One region of the Bacillus sp. D386 genome, then DNA from elsewhere that is predicted to be linked to it. Evidence: riboswitches for the same ligand, from Rfam matches in the RefSeq annotation. Region 1 holds a riboswitch; each other region holds the start of a gene.

Evidence for each region. Region 1 has a riboswitch for S-adenosylmethionine ahead of FHY45_RS04725 (methionine ABC transporter ATP-binding protein). Riboswitches for the same ligand answer to the same signal wherever they lie in the genome.
Region 2: it holds a riboswitch for S-adenosylmethionine, as region 1 does, so the genes downstream of both, FHY45_RS15740 (methionine biosynthesis PLP-dependent protein) here and FHY45_RS04725 (methionine ABC transporter ATP-binding protein) in region 1, are expected to answer to the same signal.
Region 3: it holds a riboswitch for S-adenosylmethionine, as region 1 does, so the genes downstream of both, FHY45_RS14425 (methionine ABC transporter ATP-binding protein) here and FHY45_RS04725 (methionine ABC transporter ATP-binding protein) in region 1, are expected to answer to the same signal.
Region 4: it holds a riboswitch for S-adenosylmethionine, as region 1 does, so the genes downstream of both, metK (methionine adenosyltransferase) here and FHY45_RS04725 (methionine ABC transporter ATP-binding protein) in region 1, are expected to answer to the same signal.

The regions. Positions count from the first base shown of each region.
Region 1 covers NZ_VEMV01000001.1:967,043-971,087, reverse strand. Annotated here, with positions in the region: gene FHY45_RS04735 (WapI family immunity protein) at 1-21, shown strand, start outside; gene FHY45_RS04730 (pyridoxal phosphate-dependent aminotransferase) at 369-1,535, opposite strand; SAM riboswitch class I at 2,031-2,137, shown strand; gene FHY45_RS04725 (methionine ABC transporter ATP-binding protein) at 2,219-3,232, shown strand; gene FHY45_RS04720 (methionine ABC transporter permease) at 3,222-3,893, shown strand; gene FHY45_RS04715 (MetQ/NlpA family ABC transporter substrate-binding protein) at 3,914-4,045, shown strand, end outside.
Region 2 covers NZ_VEMV01000005.1:162,618-166,662, reverse strand. Annotated here, with positions in the region: gene FHY45_RS15745 (M42 family metallopeptidase) at 1-891, opposite strand, end outside; SAM riboswitch class I at 1,025-1,129, shown strand; gene FHY45_RS15740 (methionine biosynthesis PLP-dependent protein) at 1,313-2,413, shown strand; gene FHY45_RS15735 (ABC transporter ATP-binding protein) at 2,556-3,341, shown strand; gene FHY45_RS15730 (ABC-2 family transporter permease) at 3,345-4,045, shown strand, end outside.
Region 3 covers NZ_VEMV01000004.1:511,907-515,951, reverse strand. Annotated here, with positions in the region: gene FHY45_RS14435 (MetQ/NlpA family ABC transporter substrate-binding protein) at 1-653, opposite strand, end outside; gene FHY45_RS14430 (methionine ABC transporter permease) at 667-1,335, opposite strand; gene FHY45_RS14425 (methionine ABC transporter ATP-binding protein) at 1,332-2,363, opposite strand; SAM riboswitch class I at 2,477-2,588, opposite strand; gene FHY45_RS14420 (O-acetylhomoserine aminocarboxypropyltransferase/cysteine synthase family protein) at 2,683-4,002, opposite strand.
Region 4 covers NZ_VEMV01000007.1:29,163-33,207, forward strand. Annotated here, with positions in the region: gene pckA (phosphoenolpyruvate carboxykinase (ATP)) at 1-783, opposite strand, end outside; SAM riboswitch class I at 1,162-1,290, shown strand; gene metK (methionine adenosyltransferase) at 1,424-2,623, shown strand; gene asnB (asparagine synthase (glutamine-hydrolyzing)) at 2,821-4,045, shown strand, end outside.

The DNA of each region.
Region 1 (4,045 bases):
CCAGTTATAAGTAAACCGTAGCTATTGTATTAACAGGTCAATAGCAGAAAATCAAGGCTGGCATGTTGACGGTCTTTTTTTATGCTCCCCATTAGGTAAGACAGTTTGAAAAATCTGGCTTACCTAATGGGGAGTTTTTCTGTGCTCAAAAAAAAAGAACGCTGTATTGATCACATGGGGCGATTCATTTTGGGGCACAGTAAAATAGAATAGTATTATTAAAAAAACGAATTTTAAAAGAGGCGTTAATAGCATCTGTAACAACGTTATCAATAGAGATTGAGCGGCAGAACCCCTTAGAATTCAGGGTTCTGCTTTTATTATATTCATTGTTTACTAGACAGGGAGCAGTTCAATACCGCAGTTGTTTAAGTGAATATTCCTAGCTTTCCAATACGTTCAATAGCTTCTATTAGCCGGTCTTCGTCTACTAATAAGCCGACACGAATGTAGCCTTCTCCGTATTCACCAAAGCCTTTTCCTGCTGCAACGGCTACATCTGCTTTTTCAAGCAAATAATCAGCAAAGCTCTCGCTCTTGAAACCGGCAGGGACAGGAAGCCAAGCAAAGAATGAACCAGTTGGGGCTTCGACTTTCCAGCCGATTTTATTGCAAGCGCCAATGAGGGAATTTCGTCGTCGTTCATAGCGTTCGATAAGCTCTTCTACGCAGGATTGCTCCCCTGTCAAGGCTGCGATTGCCGCTTTTTGTACAGCAGGGAAGAGGCTGACGTAAAGATGATCTTGAATGAGATTGAGTGCTTCGATGATAGCTGGGTTTCCGATAGCAAAGCCAACACGCCAGCCTGCCATATTGTAAGTTTTCGAGAGTGTGTACATTTCAATGCCGACTTCTTTTGCACCCTCCGTTTCAAGAAAACTGATAGGTTTTTGTCCATCAAAGCCAATAGCTCCATAGGCAAAATCATGAAGTACGGTAATGTTATTTTCTTTTGCAAATGATACTGTTTTTTCAAAAAAAGCATGATCTGCGGTAGCTCCGGTAGGATTATTTGGGTAGTTTAAATACATTAGCTTTGCATGGGTCCTTTGTTCTAAAGGGATGCTTTCATAATCCGGCAAAAATTGATTATCTTTTGTTAGTGGAAAAGTTTCATAGTTTACGTTTGCTAATACAGCTCCAGATAAATAGTCGGGATAGCCTGGGTCTGGCAAGAGCATTAGCTCTCCATCGTTGAGCAAGCACATTGGTAGCTCAACTAGTCCGGCCTTCGTTCCAAAAAGGATGGCAACTTCAGTTTTAGGGTCAACCTCGACGCCATATTGCTTGTGATAAAATTGTGCTGCCGCTTCTTTCAACTCTTCCAAACCCCGAAATGGAGAATATTTATGAGTTTGTGCATCTTCAGCCGCCACTTGCAGGGCTTTGACGATATGCGCAGGAGTAGGTTGATCAGGATTTCCTTGTCCGAGATTAATAATGTCTCTGCCTTCAGCTATAGCGCTGTTAACTTTTAGGACAAGTGTTGCAAAAAATTGGACTGGCAGTTTTTTTAAGCGTTCTGAATATGTCATATAATTCACCTTTACGAAGAGAATATAGTTTTGAATATTTAAATAATAGATAAAATTCTATAACCTTTATTTAGAAATGTCTATAGTGAGCTGAAAGAATTTGAATATAGCGGTAGTAAATGGTTATTAGATTTGCTGAGTCATAGATTATAGGGGAACGTTTGATGAAGTGGGTGTGGTAGCTTTTTCAGAAATGATTGTTTTTCGGAAAATGTGAAATGTGGAGACTATACATTAAATGAGCTTGTTTGGCAGATGAAAATAGTGAGCGATGAAAGTGTTATTCAGTCGGCTTGCGAAAATGTAGAGTTTTACATTATCGTCAGTTCAGCCCTACGAAGAAGAATGGGGAGTTTTTTAATCCGATGTATGTGGATTGGAATATTTTATTGAAATTGCAATGATGAAAGCGGTTCAACAGTTTACGTCAAAAAGGTTTTTGTTGACAGACTATTCTGAAGTCTGTAATATCATAAACAAATCAAATAAAGCTATAGCTTATCGAGAGCGACCGAGGGACTAGGCCCTATGACGTCCGGCAACCCCCTTAATAGGGAAGGTGCCAATTCCTGCAGAATGTATTACATTCTGAAAGATAAGTCGAGATAGATGTATTTCGATGCCCCTTTCAGATGAGAGGGGCATTTTTGTTTCAAAAAATGTGTAGAGATAGAGGTTGGCATATGATAAAAATTCAGAATGTTAATAAGATTTACAAAACTAAAAGCGGTATAGTAAATGGAGTTGACAACGTTTCCTTAACAATTAAAAAAGGCGAGATATTCGGGATTGTCGGGTACTCAGGAGCAGGTAAAAGCTCGCTGCTACGCTGTATTAATTTGTTGGAGCGTCCAACATCGGGAAATATCACAGTTGATGGAATTGATCTGGCTAAGTTGAGAAGCAAGCAATTGCGTCATGCACGCTTAAAAATCGGGATGATTTTTCAGCACTTTTATCTTATTAGCCAGAAAACAGTTTTTGAAAATATAGCTTTTTCTTTAAAGGCAGCAAAAGTGCCGCAGACTCAAATACAAGACCGAGTAGAAGAACTGTTGAAAATGGTCGGATTAGCTGAAAAGCGTGAAGTGTATCCTTCGCAGCTAAGTGGGGGACAGAAGCAGCGTGTAGCGATTGCAAGGGCGTTGGCGAATAACCCGACAGTACTCCTTTGTGATGAGGCGACCTCAGCACTAGATCCGACGACAACGAAATCAATATTGAATTTGTTGAAAAAAATCAATAAGGAGCTCAATATTACGATTGTGTTGATTACACATGAGATGAATGTAGTAAAGGAAATTTGTAATCGAATGGCGATTATGCAGGATGGCAAGGTCATTGAGGAAGGCTCGGTGTATGATATTTTTGCTAAACCCCATGCCGATCTTACGAAGGAATTCATTAACAGTGTTGTTTCGTTCGATATACCTGACGCTATTTACCAAAGTTGCAAGGGTCCGATTGTCAAGGTGACGTTTAGGGGAACGGTTGCCGGTGAGGGAGTCATATCGGATACGCTTCAGCAATTTAATGTAAAAGGCAATTTTCTTCATGGCTCAATTGAATATATTCAGGAATTGCCTTTAGGTATTTTTATCATGGAGCTTCGCGGACAGAAGGAAGAGATTAATAAAGCGATATCTTATATAGAAAGTCGAGAGGCAGAAGTGGAGGTGTTCCAACATGGGCTTTGATTTCAACCACTTTATAGAGCTTATTCCTGAAATTAACACAGCATTTTTGCAGACGATTTACATGATTTCCATTTCTTTAGCTGTCGCAATCGTGATTGGTTTACCAGTTGGAATTCTATTATATGTGACAGAAAAGGGTTTATTTTGGGAAAACAAAACGGTTCAGAGGATATTAGGATTTGTCGTCAATTTGGTCCGATCAATACCATTTATTATTTTATTGGTTGCTCTTATGCCATTGACCGAATTTGTTGTAAAGACAACGATTGGACCAACAGCTGCTAGCGTATCGCTGTCAGTCGCAGCTATTCCGTTTTTTGCGAGAATCGTTGAAACGTCTTTACGAGAAATTGATAAAGGTGTTATTGAAGCCGCGATAGCAGCTGGTGCGACACCGTGGATGATTATTAAGGAAGTACTATTGCTCGAAGCGAGATCAGGTATCATTTCGGGTATTACACTTACATTAATTAGCTTGATTGGGTTTTCTGCTATGGCAGGAACGGTCGGTGGTGGCGGTATTGGTGATTTAGCGATTCGCTATGGGTATTATCGCTATGATAATACCATTATGATTGCAACTGTTATTATTTTAATCGTATTGGTTCAGGTTATCCAACTTGCCGGTGATTTCATCGCAAAAGTTATAGATAAAAGATAATAGAAAAGGGGAATTATTTCATGAAAAAGGGGTTAACAGCATTTATTTTATTCTTAGTGGTAGGTACATTGGCAGCTTGCAGCGGCAATGAAAGCATTGAGGATGCAAGCTCAGAGTCAAAGGATATTAAAATTGGAGCTACTTCTGGTCCT
Region 2 (4,045 bases), on a different contig from region 1:
ATCAGATCCGTAAAAAGGATATATATCTACACGGTAATCAATCTTGTGTTGCTTTGCCAATTCGACTAAATGCTGACGCAGGCCATAATGATAGGGTCCGCTAGAATCTTTTGCACAAATGGAAACACTGTATTCATCCGTAGATTGTCCTTCTCCAATTGCTCCCATATCTACAGCCAGGTATTCAACAGTTTCAGCAGGAATGTTGGAGTTTCCGCCATAGCCTATTTCTTCATTATTTGAAATTAAGAAGTGGGTCGTATAGGGGAGAGTGATGCCTTCTTCTTTTAACTGTTTAATGATATACATCAGTATGCCGACACTCGCTTTATCATCTAAATGACGGGATTTAATAAATCCATTGTCTGTCAGTTCAACACGGGGCTCGAAGGAAACAAAATCACCTACAGAAATACCTAGACCTTCTGTATCCGTCTTGCTTTTTGTCACAGCATCAATTCGAACTTCAATCGTTGCATCCTCGCGTTTAATATCTCCCATTTTCTGATAAACATGGACAGAAGTTTGATTTAAAAGAATCGTCCCTGTAAACGTTTTACCTTCAGCTGTATGGATTTTACAATATTCGCCTTCAACAGAATTCCAACGAAATCCGCCGATCATCGATAATTTTAAACGCCCGCTTGGTTTGATTTCTTTCACCATAGCACCTAATGTATCTACATGGGCTGTTAGAAAACGGTGCTTTGAATCATCCTGTCCCTTGATTGTTGCCAATAGGGCACCTTTATTTGTTTTTACTGCAGGTATTCCTTGAGATTGTAAAAACTGTGCTACATGATCAATTACTTCCGTTGTATAGCCGCTCGGACTTGGAATGGATACAAGGTCTTTTATGTACTGGAAAATTTCCTGGCCATTGGCTTTCATGGTTCCGAATCACTCCTTTTTATGTATAGATTTATTATATACCTTTGTTAAAAAGTTGGACAATAAAGGCAGAAATAACTTGCTTTTTTAGCAGTAGGACTGTAAATTTATAGTTAAATAAATATTCTGAAAAATCTTATCAAGAGAGATGGAGGGACAGGCCCTGTGAAGTCTCAGCAACCGCCAATATGGAAAGGTGCTAATTCCTGCAGGAACAATCATTCCTGGCCGATAAGAAGGGACTCACTCTAATGAAAAGTCTTCTTCTTGAAGACTTTTTTCGTTTTTAAGCATAGTTTTATTCACTGGGAAAATGAGTGGATGTAAGTAATTCGTAACTTTGATGGCAAATTAGAGCCGGATGAAGGTAAATCAGAGTAACTGTATTTCGGGGATTAATAAAGAGAGAGGGGTCATACATATGACAACAGTTAAAATCGAAACACTCTTAGCTCAAATAGGCAATCGAAGTGAAACACAAACAGGTACTGTTAATCCGCCAGTTTATTTTTCCACAGCCTATCGCCATAACGGAATAGGGGAATCAACAGGGTTTGATTACATAAGAACAGGAAACCCAACCAGAAAATTATTAGAGGAAGCAATTGCCGAGCTAGAGGGTGGTAAACAGGGATTTGCCTTTAGTTCAGGTATGGCTGCCATTCACTCATTGCTATGTTTATTTTCTCCAGGTGATGAAATAGCCGTCTCTGCCGATCTGTATGGAGGGACATATCGGTTATTTGAGCAAATATGGAAGACGTATGGCATCAAGTTTAACTATTGCCATACATATGAAGATTTCGCTGAATCCATTACGGAAAATACGAAGGCCTTTTTTATAGAAACACCGACAAATCCGCTTATGCAGGAAATGGATATTAAAGAAATTGCTCAACTGACCCAATCTAACAATCTACTGCTCCTTGTGGATAATACGTTTTATACACCCATTTTGCAAAGACCGATTGAGCAGGGAGCAGATATCGTTGTCCACAGTGCCACCAAATATTTAGCAGGACATAATGATGTATTGGCTGGATTAATTGTCTCAAAGAGTAAAGAGGTTGGTGCGCGCCTAGAAGAATATCAAAATGCAACAGGCGCTGTACTGCCGCCATTTGACTCCTGGCTTGTGATGAGGGGAATGAAAACATTGAGCCTAAGGATGAGGCAGCATGAGGAAAATGCTAAGATAATCAGCCGATTTTTAAGAGAAAGAGAAGAAGTGACAGATGTCCTTTATCCTGGTAAAGGGGGGATGATATCGTTCCGGCTGAAATCAGAGGAATGGATCAATCCATTTTTAAAAAGCCTTCGCATCATATCTTTTGCTGAAAGTCTGGGTGGAGTAGAAAGTTTAATGACGTACCCTGCTACACAAACACATGCGGATATCCCTGAGGAAGTGCGTACACAAAATGGAGTCTGTAATTGTTTGCTGCGCTATTCTGTTGGGATAGAGCATGCGAATGATTTGATTGATGATCTTATTCAAGCTTTTGAATCATTATCGGTTTAGGTTATTAGAAATTTGAACTTTACAGGCATTTAGGTGCATCATGAAGGATTCCAGAAGTAATACCTAAAAAGGATAAATTAGAAAATTATGCAAATTAACGACCCGTTTTGATATACTATACCAAAATGGGTCTTTGGGGAGAATGAAAATGGCTGAACTGGTGATTTCTATTAGCAATCTTCAAATGCATTATGGATCGAAAGAAGTACTTCGAGGAATTAATCTTGATGTAAACAAGGGACAAATTATTGGCTATATAGGTCCCAATGGGGCGGGGAAAACTACCACAGTTAAAATATTGCTCGGACTCCTTACAGACTATACAGGCTCAGTGAAGGTCTTTGATAAAGAGCTTTCTGAGGATAGGATTACCTATAAAAATAGAATTGGCTATGTGCCTGAATTGGCAGATTTATATGATGTATTGACTGCACGTGAATATTTGACTTTTATAGGTGAGCTTTATGGCTTATCTTATGAGCAGGCTGACCAAAAGGCTTTTAAACTAATGAGGCTATTAAATATTGAAGAAATGTATGATTCACGAATAAATAGTTATTCAAAAGGGATGAAGCAAAAGGTTCTATTAATTTCAAGCCTTCTTCATAATCCGGATATTTTATTTTTAGATGAACCTTTAAGCGGTCTCGACGCGAATAGCGTTATGGTCATTAAAGAATTGCTTGGACTGCTGGCAAGCGAGGGAAAAACTATTTTTTATTCCTCACATATCATGGATGTCGTCGAGAAAATTAGCAATCGAATTATTTTACTGCATGAAGGCAGGATTGTTGCAGATGGAAGCTTTGCAGAATTACAGGATGTTGGCAAGGAAGGAACTCTTGAAGAAATTTTTAACCAATTAACTGGTTTTACACAGCATCGTTCAATTGCCGAAGATATTGTATCTGTTGTTAAAGAGGATTAATAGATGAAAAAATTTATGAGTTTGCGTGTGTTGGATAGAGGACAAAAGCTCTTTCAGTGGATGGGAATTGATTATCCGGTTATGAGAAGAATTCTTCAGGTTAAGCTTACAATGGATGCCAGAAGAGTTCCAACTTTGATGAATGATGGGTCTGGAAATACAGGTAAGGATTCAAATCAATTTTTAAAATCCTTATGGGTTTATGCGCTTATGGGTCTAATACTGATTCCTTTTATTATTATGGGTGAAAATTATTTTTTCCAAATGAGTATGTTGTTTGCGGTATTTATGTTTTTTATCATTACATCTTTAATATCTGATTTTTCCCATGTGATGCTTGATATACGGGATCAGTCTATTTTATTGTCTAGACCGGTTGATGGGAGAACGGTCTCGGTGGCAAAGCTGATACATATTATTATTTACCTTGGCACAATAACCCTTATTTTTATTGCGCCTGCGTTCATTGCTGCTATTGTTACTCAAGGAATTGGCTTTAGTCTGTTATTTTTGCTGGTCATTATATTGATTGATATATGGATAGTCTTGCTTACTGCTTTAATCTACTTGGTTATTTTAAAGTATTTTGATGGAGAGAAATTAAAGGATTTTATCAGTTATGTACAAATCTCCTTGTCTATTTTAATGATTGTTGGCTATCAACTAACGGTAAGGATATTTGACCTTGTAGATAGGCAAGTAGA
Region 3 (4,045 bases), on a different contig from region 1:
GCTGGTACAAGATCCGCTTCAATGGCATAGTTGGAATTAATCAGTACTGCATCGCCTTCATCATTATTGTAAACCTGCGTAAGCATAGGTGCTTCAATATCCGTTTTAAACTTTAAATTCTTCGGATTTTCCGCAATATCATCCACAGTTGCTTTAGTTTTATCAATGCCTTCTTTTAGCTTTATTAAGCCTTCTGTTTCCAGCATAGATAACATACGCCCATGATCAGCTACTGAGCTGCTCATAATGATGCTTGCGCCTTTTGGTAGGTCATCCAGGCTGTCGTATTTTTTAGAATAAACACCAATCGGTTCAATATGGATTCCGCCTGCATTGGCGAAATCATACCCATTATCCTTCACTTGACTCTCAAAATAAGGGATGTGTTGGAAATAGTTAGCGTCAATTGAGCCATCTTCCAATGCTTTATTCGGCATTACATAGTCTGTAAATACTTCAACTTCAAGTTTAATACCTTTTTCTTCAAGAAGAGTTGCTGCTTCTTCCAATATTTCTGCATGTGGAACATTTGATGCGCCAATTTTAATCGTTTTTAGTTCTTTGTCCCCGGAATTGGATTCATCTCCTGATCCACCGCAGGCTGCCAATAATAGGGTTAATCCTAAAACAAGTATGAACGATAACTTTTTCACTTTGGTTTCCTCCCTAGCGCTTATCTAATTTTCTTGTTATAAAATCTCCAATAAATTGGAGAATAAACACAATAATCAATACTAAAATAGTAGCAACAATCGTGACATCTGTCTGTCCGCGGCTAAACCCTTCCAAATAGGCAAGGTTTCCAAGTCCGCCCGCACCAATCATACCTGCCATCGCTGTATAACCTACAAGCGCAATTGCCGTAACTGTGATACCAGAAACAAGTGCAGGCAGAGATTCAGGAATTAGCACCTTCCATATGATTGTAAAGGAAGTGGCCCCCATCGATCTTGCTGCTTCGATTACACCTTTATCAATTTCACGCAATCCAATCTCAACCATTCGCGCATAGAATGGAGCAGCACCTATAATTAAAGCTGGCAAAGCCGCATTGACACCGATAATACTTCCTACTAATGCCTTTGTGAAAGGAATTAACAACACGATTAGAATAATGAATGGAATGGAACGGAATATGTTAACGAAAGCACCTACAATTCCGTAAATCACTTTGTTTTCCCACATATTCCCCTTTGAGGTCAAGAATAATAGCAGACCCAATATAATTCCAAGGAAAAAAGTTGCGATTAATGAGACACCTGTCATATACAAGGTTTCCCATGTCTTTTCATAAATTCGTTCCCAAACTACATTTGGTAATAATGTTTCCATCATTCTGAAATCACCTCCACACCAATTTCCTGATTGTGGAGATAGTCAATCGCTTTCACCACTTCAGCAGCATCACCGTCTACATGAATAAATAACGTTCCATAGGACCCGTGCTGAGTCTGCGATATTTTACCCTGCAATATGTTTACATTGATTTTGTAAGAGCGGATAACCTCTGATAAAACAGGGGTTTCAGCTGATTCGCCAATAAAGGATAATTGTACAACTTTCCCCGTCGGATATTCAGCAAGCAAATGCTCAATCGTCTCTTTCGTTTCTTCTGGCTCAGTCACTTGCTGTACAAATCGTTTAGTAATCGGAGCATTTGGTTTTTTAAATACATCAAGTACTTTTCCGCTCTCGACCACTTTCCCCATCTCCATCACAGCAACGCGATGACAGATTTTACGAATAACATGCATTTCATGTGTAATTAATACGATTGTCAAGCCAAGTCTTTTATTTATATCAACGAGCAAATCCAAAATATCGTCTGTAGTCTGAGGATCAAGTGCTGATGTCGCCTCGTCACAAAGAAGAACCTGTGGATTGTTCGCTAATGCGCGCGCTATACCGACCCGCTGCTTCTGACCGCCGCTCAACTGAGATGGATAAGCATTTTCACGGCCATCTAATCCTACCAGACTTACAAGTTCCTTCACTCTTTCTTTACGTACCTTGCTTGGTACGCCCGCAATTTCTAAAGGAAACTCTATATTTTCGCTGACTGTCCTTGACCAGAGGAGATTAAAGTGTTGAAAAATCATACTTATTTCCATTCTGGCTTTTCTTAATTCAGCGCCTTTTATAGCAGCCATATCTTTGCCTGCCACCAAGACACTGCCTTCTGTTGGCTTCTCTAAACCGTTCAGCATTCTAATGAGGGTACTTTTTCCCGCACCGCTGTACCCAATAATTCCAAAGATCTCGCCTTTTTCAATAGATAATGAGACTTGATCCACTGCTTTGACAGCTGATGAACGTTTAAATGTTCCTGAGAAGGTCTTCGATACATCACGTAATGTAATCATGAAAAGTTCACCTGCTCTTTCTATCAACCTATAATTAAAGAATAACTTCAGTTAAACAAAAATGCCTTTCTGCGGAGGCAGAAAGGCATGATTTATTTATAACATGTTCCTTTCTCTCATCTCCCAGGATTTATTATCCTGTGTGAATTGGCACCTTTTCAATCATAAATGATTGCCGGTTGCCGGGCGTCAAAGGGCACTTCCCTCGGCCTCTCTTGATAAGAGTACTTAAACTATTCAATTAAATCTAACTGTCTGCTATCCTATCATGTTGAAGAAAGAACTGTCAACACCAAAGTCTGCATAGCATGTTCAATATTTATTTCACAACCACCTCAGTGGAAGCTATACCTGTTGCTTTTTCAATCGCAAGCTCCAATTCTTCAATTAGATCTTCTGCATGTTCAATTCCAACAGACAGTCTGATTAAATCCTCCTGTACACCTGATGCTTTTAATCCCTCTTCACTTAGTTGCTGATGAGTCGTGCTTGCCGGATGGATAATTAGGCTCTTTGCATCTCCCACATTGGCCACATGGGACCACAGTTCAACGGAATCAATCAGTTTTTTACCTGCCTCACGTCCACCCTTTATTCCAAAAACAACGACTGCTCCAGCACCTTTGGGTAAATATTTCTTCGTTTTTTCGTAATCAGGGTGATCTGAATCTCCTGGATACAAGACCCACGATACAGCCGGATGCTGTTTTAAATAGTCAACTATTAATCTCGTATTGGCTACATGCTCCTTCATCCTCACATGCAGAGTTTCCAATCCGAGAATAAATTGAAAGGCATTGTACGGGCTTAAGGAAGGACCTAAATCTCTCAACAGCTGAACTCTGGCCTTTACAATAAATGCTGCTGCACCAATTGCTTCACTGTAAATCAGATCATGATAGCTTGGATCGGGTTCAGTAAAGCCCGGAAATTTAGATGAATTCCAGTCAAACTTCCCTCCATCGACTATGACCCCGCCTAATGTGGTTCCATTTCCAAGCAGCCATTTCGTAGCTGAGTGTACGACGATATCCGCTCCAAACTCAATCGGACGGGATAAATAAGGAGTTGCAAATGTATTATCAATGATTAACGGAATTCCAGCTTCATGAGCAATTTCCGCCACCCGTTCAATATCAAGAACCTGCAGGCTTGGATTTCCAATCGTTTCTCCAAAAATAGCTTTGGTCTTTGATGTAATCGCTTCTCTAAAATTTTCAGTGTCACTTGGATCCACGAACCTTACGTTAATACCATACTTAGGGAGAGTATTGGCAAATAAATTGTAGGTTCCGCCGTATAGAGTGGACGCAGAAATAATTTCATCACCTGCTCCCGCAATATTTAGGATTGAGAGTGTTATAGCTGCAGCACCACTTGATACCGCTAAAGCTCCAATGCCACCTTCTAATTCTGCTATACGTTCTTCGAATACACTTGAAGTTGGATTATGGATTCTAGTATAAATATAGCCAGTTTCAGCTAATCCAAATAAATCCGCAGCATGATCTGTGTCTTTAAATAAATAAGCATTCGTCTGGTAAATCGGCACGCTTCTCGCTCCAGTTACCGAATCCTGCTGCAATCCTCCGTGTATACCTACTGTTTCAAACCGATACTTCTTTTCTTCATTTGCCATTCTACATCTCTCCATTTCATTTTAAATAGAGAAGTGAGTAAAT
Region 4 (4,045 bases), on a different contig from region 1:
ATCAGGAGACCAGCCATGTTCGTCATCACCTATAAGGCGGCGATTTGGATCGGCTGATAAAGTAGTCTTTCCAGTGCCGGATAGGCCAAAGAAAAGAGCTACATCTCCCTCGAAACCTACATTTGCTGAACAATGCATAGAGAACACATTTTTCTCAGGCAACAGGTAATTCATGATTGAGAAAATGGATTTTTTCATTTCACCTGCATACTCGGTGCCTCCAATTAAGACGACTTTTTTCTCAAAAGAAATGATGATAAACGTCTCAGATTGTGTACCGTCCACGAGAGGGTTTGCTTTAAAACCTGGTGCTGAGATAATAGTAAACTCAGGAGAATGATTTTCAAGCTCTTCTTTAGTGGGGCGGATAAACAGCTGATGTACAAATAAATTGTGCCAGGCATATTCATTGATTACTTGTATAGGAAGGCGGTAGTCTGTTGCAGCCCCAGCAAACCCATTAAATACAAATAATTCATCTCGTTTTTCGAGGTAATCGATAACTTTATCATATAATTTAGAGAATGCGTCTTCAGATATTGCTTGATTGACGCTTCCCCAGGCTATTTTATCTTTAGTGGCAGCTTCCTCTACAATATATTTATCCTTTGGAGATCTGCCGGTATATTTACCTGTTTCGGCTTTAATCGCTCCAGTAGATGTGAGGATGCCCTCTTTTCTGGTTAATACTTTTTCAACTAATTGTGGCACTGAAAGCTGAATGTGAATATTATCATGAGTAAGTAATTGTTTCAATTCATTGGAAACTCCTACACTGTTCATAAGGTATCATCCTTTTCCAGAATTTTGGTAAGCATATTATATGGAAAATAGTATAACACATTTAATCGATTTATCCATACTAATTGTGTTAATTTTCAAAAATATGGTTTAATATAGTATATAAGAATAATTATTATTGTTTTCATTGGTGAAAGAATAGGAATATTAGTCAATATTGATGGATAAATAATAAAGTATATTTATTTGAATATTCGTAAATTAATTATATCAATATCATAATTGAAATGCGAATTTTAAGTTCTGACTGTACTTCTTTTAGAAAAAGGATGAAGCTAAAGTTTTATCTTAACAATATATTCCTGTTTATTTATTGACAGAAAATGATGGATAAGATATTATATACATTTGATATGGATACTCTTATCAAGACTCGGTGGAGAGACGAGCTCTATGAAGCCGGGGCAACCTGCAGTTTGATTCCTTTTAATGGAAATCACGCAAAGGTGCTAACTTGATGCAAGGTTATAATGCCTTGAACGATGAGAGTGAAAGGCAGATTTCTGAGACTCAGACCTTTCCTCTTTTCTTTATAAAGGGGAAGGGTCTTTTTTCGTATAATCAGGAGATAATTAAAGATAATGAGTAGCCATAAACAGGGAAACTGAAGGAGGAAATATACATGTCTAATAAGAGACATTTGTTTACATCAGAATCTGTAACAGAAGGTCATCCGGATAAAATTTGCGATCAGGTTTCTGATGCCATTTTGGATGAAATATTAGCAAAGGATCCAAATGCAAGGGTAGCCTGCGAAACATCTGTTACCACTGGATTAGTTTTAGTAGCGGGAGAAATCACTACTTCTACGTATGTGGATATTCCAAAAATTGTACGTGACACAATCAAAGGGATTGGTTATACACGTGCAAAATATGGTTTCGATGCAGAAACATGCGCTGTCTTAACCTCTATTGATGAACAATCTGCAGATATCGCCCAAGGTGTAGACCAAGCTTTGGAATCAAGAGAAGGCACGATGTCAGATGAAGAGATTGAAGCAATTGGGGCGGGAGATCAGGGTCTAATGTTCGGTTTTGCCTGCAACGAAACAGAAGAATTAATGCCTCTTCCTATTTCTCTTGCTCACCAATTATCTAGAAAGCTGGCTGAGGTTCGTAAACAAGAAGTTCTTCCATACTTGCGCCCTGATGGAAAAACACAAGTCACAGTGGAATATGATGAAAATAAAAATCCGGTAAGAATTGATACCATCGTAATCTCTACTCAGCATGACGCGGAAACAACACTGGATCAAATTAAGAAAGACTTAAAAGAACAAGTAATTAAACCGGTTGTTCCTGCTCACCTTATTGATGAACAAACTAAATATTTTATTAACCCAACGGGCCGTTTTGTTATTGGAGGTCCACAAGGGGATGCAGGCTTGACTGGCCGTAAAATCATTGTTGACACGTATGGTGGATACGCACGTCACGGTGGTGGAGCATTCTCTGGTAAAGATGCTACAAAAGTAGACCGTTCTGCTGCCTATGCAGCCAGATATGTAGCTAAAAATATTGTAGCAGCAGGTCTTGCAGATAAAGCAGAAGTTCAGCTGGCTTACGCGATTGGTGTAGCTCAGCCAGTATCTATATCCATTGATACGTTCGGTACAGGTAAAATTGAAGAGGAAAAATTAATTGAATTAGTACGTGCTAACTTTGATCTGCGCCCTGCAGGAATCATAAAAATGCTTGATTTAAGACGTCCGATTTATAAACAAACAGCAGCTTACGGACATTTTGGACGTAATGATTTAGATCTTCCTTGGGAGAAAACTGATAAAGTAGAAGTACTGCGTACGGAAGCTAACATCTAAGATAAACAGCATAAACATTTCAAGAAAGAGGGATAAACCCTCTTTCTTTTTTTGTCTAAATATGATAATATTAGGAAACTATGAAATCGGGTATAATGGATCGTATTTTGTCGGGACCCTAGCTCATATCTAAAATCTAATTCTTTGATATTTTTAAATGAAAAACAGTCGAAAGTAAAGGTAGTGAGTGAATAATAATGTGTGGATTTGTAGGATGTATGCATGATCACCAACAAGCGAATCAGGATTCAGAACTAATTAAAAGTATGAATGACTTGATTACGCATAGAGGGCCGGATGACGAGGGGTATTATATAGATGAACATATCCAGCTTGGTTTCAGAAGACTAAGCATCATTGATATTGAATGTGGACATCAGCCCTTAACGTATGAAAATGAACGCTATTGGATTGTTTTTAACGGAGAAATATACAACTACTTGGAATTGAAAGTAGTGCTGGAAAAGGAAGGCATGGCGTTTTCTACAAATTCAGATACTGAAGTAATCCTGGCGGCATTTGTTCAATATGGGGAAAAGGCAGTTGAAATGCTTCGTGGGATGTTTGGGTTCGTGATTTGGGATAAACAGGAGAAATCTATTTTTGGTGCCCGTGATCCATTTGGGATTAAACCATTTTTTTATAAGGAAGATGGGGATAAGACCTATTTTGCTTCTGAAAAGAAAAGTATTATACACGCTATAGAAAAACAAGAATTGGATCATGTGTCTCTGCAGCATTATCTTACCTTTCAATTTACTCCAGAACCAGCAACGATGACAAAGTATGTGAAAAAATTATTGCCTGGACATTGCTTTACAAAGAAAATTGGAGAACCTATGGAAATCCGCCAATATTGGAAAGCGGAATTTAAACCTATTCTGCGCAGTGAACCAGATTGGATTAAAGAAATTCAAGATGTGATGTATGACAGTATCAGCATGCATATGCGCAGTGATGTACCCGTTGGTTCATTTCTTTCAGGTGGAATTGATTCTACAATCATCGCATCCATAGCTAAAGAATTTCATCCTGGAATTAAAACATTCTCAGTTGGATTTGAACAGAATGGTTTCAGTGAAATTGATGTAGCTAAAGAAACAGCTGACAAGCTTGGGGTAGAGAATATCAGCTATATTATATCGCCGCAGGAATATATGAGGGAACTGCCGAAAATTATGTGGCATATGGATGACCCGTTGGCAGACCCCGCTTGTGTTCCTTTATATTTCGTGGCAAGGGAAGCGCAAAAGCATGTAACGGTTGTTCTGTCAGGTGAAGGAGCGGATGAATTATTCGGAGGATACAATATTTACCGTGAGCCTCAATCCTTAGCCATGTTTAATAAAATTCCTGTACTTATGAAAAGAGCGCTAAAAAGAATTGCTGCCATGATGCCTGAAGGGGTAAAAGGCAAAAGTT